Regions from separate parts of the Micromonospora sp. NBC_00617 genome, predicted to be linked through region 2. Evidence: riboswitches for the same ligand, from Rfam matches in the RefSeq annotation. Region 2 holds a riboswitch; the other holds the start of a gene.

Region 1 (3,402 bases), 650 kb from region 2:
ACGGGTCTTCTCGGTGCCCGGCGCGAAGAGGTTGCCGGCCGGGACGGTGTACGACCCGTCGTCCTCCGGGTGGATCCGGATCACCTTGCCGCGCAGGTCGTTCGTGTTGGCCGAGGTGCGCTGCGAGTCGTAGTCCTGACGGCCCGGCCGCTCGTCGAGCGGCGAGTACGCGTTCGACTCGAACGGGTTGGTGTTGTCACCGGTGGCCAGGTAGAGGTTGCCGGCGCTGTCGAAGGTCATGCTGCCGCCCGCGTGGCAGCAGGTGTTGCGCTGGGTGTCGACCCGCAGCACCTGCTTCTCGCTCGCCGGGTCGATGGTGTCGCCGGTCACCGTGAACCGGGACAGCAGGTTGCGCGTGACGCCGTCGTTCGGGGCGTAGTAGAGATACACCCACTTGTTGGTGGCGAAGTCCGGGTCGAGCCGGATGCCGATGAGGCCGTCCTCGTTGCCGGTGAAGACGTCCAGGTCGACGGCGGTGACGGTGTTGCCGGTGTCCGGCTTGATGATCTGCACCCGGCCGTCGCGCTCGATGTAGAAGACCCGCCCGTCGGGGGCGATGTCCAGCTCCATCGGGTTACTGGTGTTGCTGTCCAGGGTGATCTTCTCGAAGCTGGAGGTCTTCGAGGCGCCGCAGTCGGCGTCGACCACGCCGGCCGCCGTCTGGATGCCGCCGAGCAGATGCTTGAGGAACTCGGGCTCGGCGTACGACTCGCGGGTGTGCCCGCCGCCGGTGTACCAGGAGCGGCCACCGTCGTAGTCCTGGCACCACGCCGTCGGGTGGTCGGCGCCCATCGCGCCGGCGCCCGGGGTGTAGCTCTTCTCGTCCAGGCTGGCCAGCACGTGCACGTCCGGCCGGGGGTTGGTCTGGAAGTTGTACCACTCGTCGAACCGGGACCAGCGGTCCGGCAGGTCGGCGGTGGACGGGTGGGCGTGGTCCTCCACCTTGACGGTGGCCTGCTGGTTCTGCGGGTGGTTGGCGAAGTACGCGCCGACCAGGTCGCCGTACCAGGCCCAGCTGTACTCGGTGTCGGAGGCGGCGTGGACACCGGCGTAACCGCCGCCGGCCCGCACGTAGCGCTCGAAGGCCGCCTGCTGGTCGGCGTCGAGGACGTCACCGGTGGTGGAGAGCCAGATCACGGCCTTGTACTTGGCGAGGTTGGCGTCGGTGAACGCGGCGCCGTCCTCGGTGGTGTCCACCGTGAACCCGTTGGCCGCGCCGAGTTGCTGGATGGCGGCGATGCCGGTGGGGATGGAGTCGTGCCGGAAGCCGGCGGTCTTGGAGAAGACCAGGACGGAGTAGGGGTCGGCCGCTGCGGCCTTCGGTGCCTTCGGCGCCGCCTGGGAGAGCGGAGCCGCGACCGGCACGTCTCGCGCCGGGATCTGCGCTGCGGCCGGAGCCGCCTGCGCCGGCGACCCGAGCAGGGTCGTCGAGACGAGCGCGAGGGATAGCAGGGTAGCGGTGAGTGGTAAACGGGTACGACGAGAACGGGACACGCCGCCTCCAATGTCGCGGTGGACAGGAATCGCGGGGGCCGGCTGCCGAAGACCGTCCCGGATGGAGCCGGTGGAGACGCCGTGCCAGGGCGTCCCCGCCGGCATTTTGTCGAATCGCTGAACAAATTAATTCTGGTGTATCCATGTCGGGCAAGATGCCGGCCGGTAACGGTTCTGCAACGGCCGGCGACAATCCGAACAGGACCGGAGAAAGTACCCCATCGACGGAGCCGTACCCGGCCGACGGGCCCTCCCTTGGCAGACCGGCGGAACTGTCGTACGGTGACACGCAAGTAACCCACGGGAGCCCGGTGTACCGGGCTGAGAGGGGGGCTGACAGCCCCCGACCGTCGAACCTGATCCGGGTAATGCCGGCGCAGGGAGGAGCGTTGCCGTGCCGTCCCTTGGACGACTGCATCTGATCACCGACACCCGACCCGGGCGTGACCCACTCACCGTGGTCCGGGCCGCCCTCGCGGCGGCCCGCGCCGACCTCGTCGTGCAGGTCCGGGTGGAGGACTCCGCGACCGACCGCGAAGCGTACGACCTGGCGGGCCGGGTGCTGGCGCTCTGCGTGCCGTACGGGGCGACCTGCCTGGTCAACGACCGGCTGCACGTGGCGCTCGCGGTGGGCGCCGCCGGTGGGCACGTCGGGGCCGGCGACCTGCCGGTCGCCGCCGCCCGGCACGTGCTCGGCCCGACCGGCGTGCTCGGCGCCACCGCACGCGCGCCGGAGACGGCTGTCGAGGCGGTCACCGCCGGGGCCAGCTACCTGGGCGTCGGCCCGTGCCACGCCACCAGCACCAAGAGCGGCCTGCCGGATCCCATCGGGCCCGCGGGCGTCCGCGCCGTCGCCGACGCCGTCGACGTGCCGGTCATCGCGATCGGCGGGGTGACCGCCGACCGGGTGCCGGCGATGCGGGCCGCCGGAGCGTACGGGGTGGCGGTGGTCGGTGCGCTCTCCGACGCCGCTGACCCGGCCGGCGCCACCGCCGAGCTGCTCCGGGCGCTGGCGTGACCGGATCGGCCGCCCCTGCCGTGGACGTGGCGGTGGTGGGCGCGGGGCCGATCGGGCTCGCGATCGCCTGGCGTTGCGCCACCCGCGGACTACGGGTGGCGGTGCACGACCCGGCCCCCGGGTCGGGGGCGTCGGCCGTCGCCGCCGGCATGCTCTCCCCGGTCGCCGAGGCGTACTTCGGTGAGCGGCGGCTGACCGAGCTGCTGGTGGCGTCCGCCGCCCGGTGGCCCGGGTTCGCCGCCGAGCTGACCGAGGCGAGCGGCACCGAGATCGGCTACCGGACCGAGGGCACCCTGATGGTCGGGTTGACCGGCGACGACCTGGCCGAGGCACGCCGGCTCTGGGCGTACCAACAGGGGTTGGGTCTGCCGGTGACGCCGCTGCGCCCGAGCGAGCTGCGCGACCGCGAACCGGCGCTCGCCCCGCGGGTGCGCGGCGGCGCGCTCGCGCCCACCGACCACCAGGTCGATCCCCGGCTGCTGGTGCCGGCGCTGCGCACGGCCGCGCGGCGGGCCGGCGCGGTGCTCGTGCCGCGGCCGGTCCGGCGGCTGTCCGACGTGGACGCGGGGGTCACCGTGGTCGCCGCCGGCTGCGGGGCCACCGCGCTCACCGGCCTGCCCGTGCGGCCGGTGAAGGGCCAGATCCTCCGGCTGCGCGCGCCCGGCGGCGTCGCGCCGGGCTTCCGGCACGTGATCCGGGGGTACGCCGACGGCGAGCACGTCTACCTGGTGCCCCGCGCCGACGGCGAGGTGGTCCTCGGCGCGACGGTCGAGGAGCGCGCGGACACCAGCGTCACCACCGGCGCGGTGCTGCGGCTGCTGCGCGCCGGTGTCGACCTGCTGCCCGAACTGACCGAGTACGACCTGGTCGAGGCGGTCGCCGGGCTACGG
Region 2 (3,402 bases):
GCAGCCTCGGGTTGACCCGTCCGGCGTGGCCCGAGCGCCAGCTCGTCGAAGACGGTGCCGGTGACGAACTGGTGCTCCGGGTCCTGGAAGACCGACCCGATCCGTCGGGCCAGCGCGGGCGCTCGCCAGCGGTGCGGGGGAGCGCGGTGGTCGGCGCCGGCCAACTCGGCCGAGGCGGTGACGCGACCGGCGCCCGGTTTGAGCAGGCCGCCGAGCAGCAGCGCCAGGGTGGACTTGCCGGCGCCGTTGGGTCCGCGTACGGCGAGTGCCTCTCCGGCGCGTACCGCCAGGTCGGTGGGTCCCAGCCGGGGCGGCAGGCCGAGCCGGTCGGCGGTGAGCAGCAGGTCGCCGGGGGTGGCGGTGGCCGTGCGGGGCGCGATGGGGTGACCGGGCACCCAGACGCCCTCGGCGGCGAGGGCGGCGCCGTGTGCGGCGAAGACCGCGTCGGGCGTCCCGTCCGCGCGGACCCCGCCGCCGGGCTCCAGGACGACCACCCGGTCGACCAGTGGCAGCGCCTCGCCGACCCGGTGTTCGACCAGGATCAGGGTGGTGTCGGCGTCCAACGCGCCCGTCACCGCGCCCCGCACCAGGGCGGCCCCGTCCGGGTCGAGGTTGGCGGTCGGCTCGTCGAGCAACAGCAGGCCGGGCCGCAGGGCCAACGCGCCGGCCAGGGCCAGGCGTTGCTGCTCGCCGCCGGAGAGCGCGGCAGTGCTGCGGTCGCGGGGGTACGGAAAGCCGACCCGCCGCAGCGCCTCGTCGACCCGGGGCCAGATCTCGTCCGTCGGCACGCCCCGGTTCTCCAGACCGAACGCGACGTCGTCGCCGCTGCGCGCCATCACCAGCTGGGTCTGCGGGTCCTGGAAGACGATGCCGACCCGTTCCCGCGCCTTGCGGGGGTCGAGCCCGTCGATCTCGACGGTGCCCTCCTGCTCACCGGAATCCTCGGGCAGCAGCCCGGCCAGCGCGCTGAGCAGGGTGCTCTTGCCGGCCCCGGAGGGCCCGAGCAGCAGCACCCGTTCTCCGGCCTCGACCCGCAGGTCCATCCCACGCACCGCCCAGGCCCGCCGCCCGGCATGCCGCCATCCGAACCCCCGCAGCAGTACCCCGCCCACAAACACCCCCTCCCGGCCACTCCCGGCCGTCATCCCGCCGGTGATCAAGAGGTTTGCGGCAGAATTCCGGCTTCCGTTGACGCAAACCTCTTGATCACGGGGACAGTGCACCCTCAGATCAGGGCGCGGTCCCGGCCCACCGGGAAGCGGTCCAGCGCGCCGGTGTTGGCCAGGGCGCGGGTGAGCAGCCAGCCGCCCACACCGGCGATGATCGTGGCGCTGACGATGGTGAGCAGGGCGTACGGGATGCGGTAGTCGCCCAGCGCGTAGTCGACGTTCCAGACGAAGAAGTCGAACAGCGCCGCGCTGAAACCGGTCAACGCACCGGCCAGCACGGCGGTCGGCAGCCGGAACGACCGGTACCGGAAGGCGGCGAACGCCAGCTCGGCCCCGATGCCCTGCACGATGCCCTGGGGGATCACCGTGCCGGCCCACTGGCTGCCCAGCAGCGCGGAGACGACCGCGGCCACCGTCTCGCAGTAGAGCGCGGCACCGGGCTTGCGGATGACCAGGCCGCCGACCACGGCCGGCAGCAGCCAGACGCCGTAGATCAGCGTCTGCGCGGGCGGGAAGAAGGCGAACGCGCCCTCGGTGGCGCTCCAGACCAGGCCCCAGGCCCAGAAGATGACGCCGAAGGCGACCGCGATCACCGAGGCGACCACGATGTCGATGGTGCGCCAACGGCTGGTGGTGTTGTCCATGCTGTGCTCCCAGTTCAGTGGAACGAACCAGGAGAAGACGCACGCCGCGCGTCCGGTGGCACCGGACTCACGGCGCGGCTGGAGGTCGACCGAACTCCCTGCGCTGGCATTACCCAGATCAGGTTCGAGGGTCTGCGGGCGTGCCCGCACTCTCAGCGCTGTGCGCTCCCCTGTCGGATGTGAAGTTGTCTCGCTGACGCTAGCACCGACCAGGGGTAACAGCCCAGCAGGGCATCCGGCCACCCGCGCATCAGGGCCGGCGCCCCACCGGCTGGGTAGGCTGACGATCATGCAGGTCGACGCGCGAGGTCTCACGTTCGAGGTACGCACCGGCGGCCCCTCCGACGGCGTCCCCGTCCTCCTGCTGCACGGCTTCCCGCAGCACAGCGGGGAGTGGGACGAGGTCGTGCCGGCACTGCACGCCGCCGGGCTGCGCACCTACGCGCTGGACCAGCGGGGCTACTCGCCGGGCGCCCGGCCGGAGACGGTGGCCGCGTACCGGATTCCCGAACTGGTCGCCGACGTGGTGGCGGTGCTCGACGCGCTCGGTGTGGACGCCGTCCACCTGGTCGGCCACGACTGGGGCGCGATCGTGGCCTGGGCGGTGGCCGCCGCGCACCCCGAGCGGGTCCGTACGTTGACCGCGGTGTCCGTGCCGCACCCGGCGGCCATGGCGCACGCTCTGGGCACCGACAGCCAGCAGAAGGCCCGCTCGTCGTACATCGCGTTGTTCCGCAAGCCGGGCAAGGCCGAGAAGGTGCTGCTGGCGTGGCACGCGACGGCGCTGCGCAAGATGCTCGGCGGGGTGGGCGACGCCCCCCGGGTGGACCGCTACGCCGACCCGATGCGGGCGCCGGGCGCGCTCACCGCCGCCCTGAACTGGTACCGGGCCATGTCCCGCGCCGACCTGGCCGCTGTCGGTCCGGTCGCCGTGCCCACCACCTACGTCTGGAGCGACCGGGACATCGCCATCGGGCGGCCCGCCGCCGAGGCGTGCGCCGCCAACGTCACCGGTGACTACCGCTTCGTACCGCTGCCCGGGGTGAGCCACTGGATTCCGGACGCCGCACCCGCCGCGTTGGCCGAGGCGGTCCTGGCCCGGATCGCCGGGACGGACTGAGCCGTGCCGGGCCGAGCCGTGCCGGGCCGAGCCGTGCCGGGCCGAGCCGTGCCGGGCGGGCGGACGCTGGCTCGACGGGCGCCGGGCCGACGGGCCCTGAGCCGACGGGCGCCGGGTGGGCCGGCGTCGGAGCGAGGAGCGCCGTGACGGTGCCCGTCGGCGGGCTGGGCACCCGTCGCTCGATCGCCGCGCAGCTGCGCCTGCTGGGTGTACGCCCCGGCTCGACGGTGCTGGTGCACGCCGGGATGCGCCCGCTGGGCTTCGTCTGCGGTGGGCCGCAGGCGCTGGTGCTCGCCCTGCGCGACGCGCTCGGCCCGGACGGCACGATCGTGGTGCCCACCCACAACCCCGACAACAGTGACCCGGCGCAGTGGCGCAACCCGCCGGTGCCGGTGGACTGGTGGCCGCTGATCCGCGCCGAGATGCCGGGCTTCGACCCGGCGGTCACACCGAGTCGGCACATGGGCGT

Evidence for each region. A riboswitch is a leader RNA that binds a small molecule or an ion and turns the genes downstream of it on or off. The one in region 2 is predicted to bind thiamine pyrophosphate.
Region 1: another riboswitch for thiamine pyrophosphate. It lies ahead of thiE (thiamine phosphate synthase); the one in region 2 lies ahead of OG505_RS00440 (ECF transporter S component).

What each region holds. Positions count from the first base shown of each region.
Region 1 is NZ_CP107751.1:6,645,831-6,649,232, forward strand. It holds gene OG505_RS30895 (ThuA domain-containing protein) at 1-1,494, opposite strand, end outside; TPP riboswitch at 1,785-1,894, shown strand; gene thiE (thiamine phosphate synthase) at 1,889-2,512, shown strand; gene thiO (glycine oxidase ThiO) at 2,509-3,402, shown strand, end outside.
Region 2 is NZ_CP107751.1:89,321-92,722, forward strand. It holds gene OG505_RS00435 (ABC transporter ATP-binding protein) at 1-1,112, opposite strand, end outside; gene OG505_RS00440 (ECF transporter S component) at 1,226-1,813, opposite strand; TPP riboswitch at 1,891-1,995, opposite strand; gene OG505_RS00445 (alpha/beta fold hydrolase) at 2,103-2,933, shown strand; gene OG505_RS00450 (aminoglycoside N(3)-acetyltransferase) at 3,077-3,402, shown strand, end outside.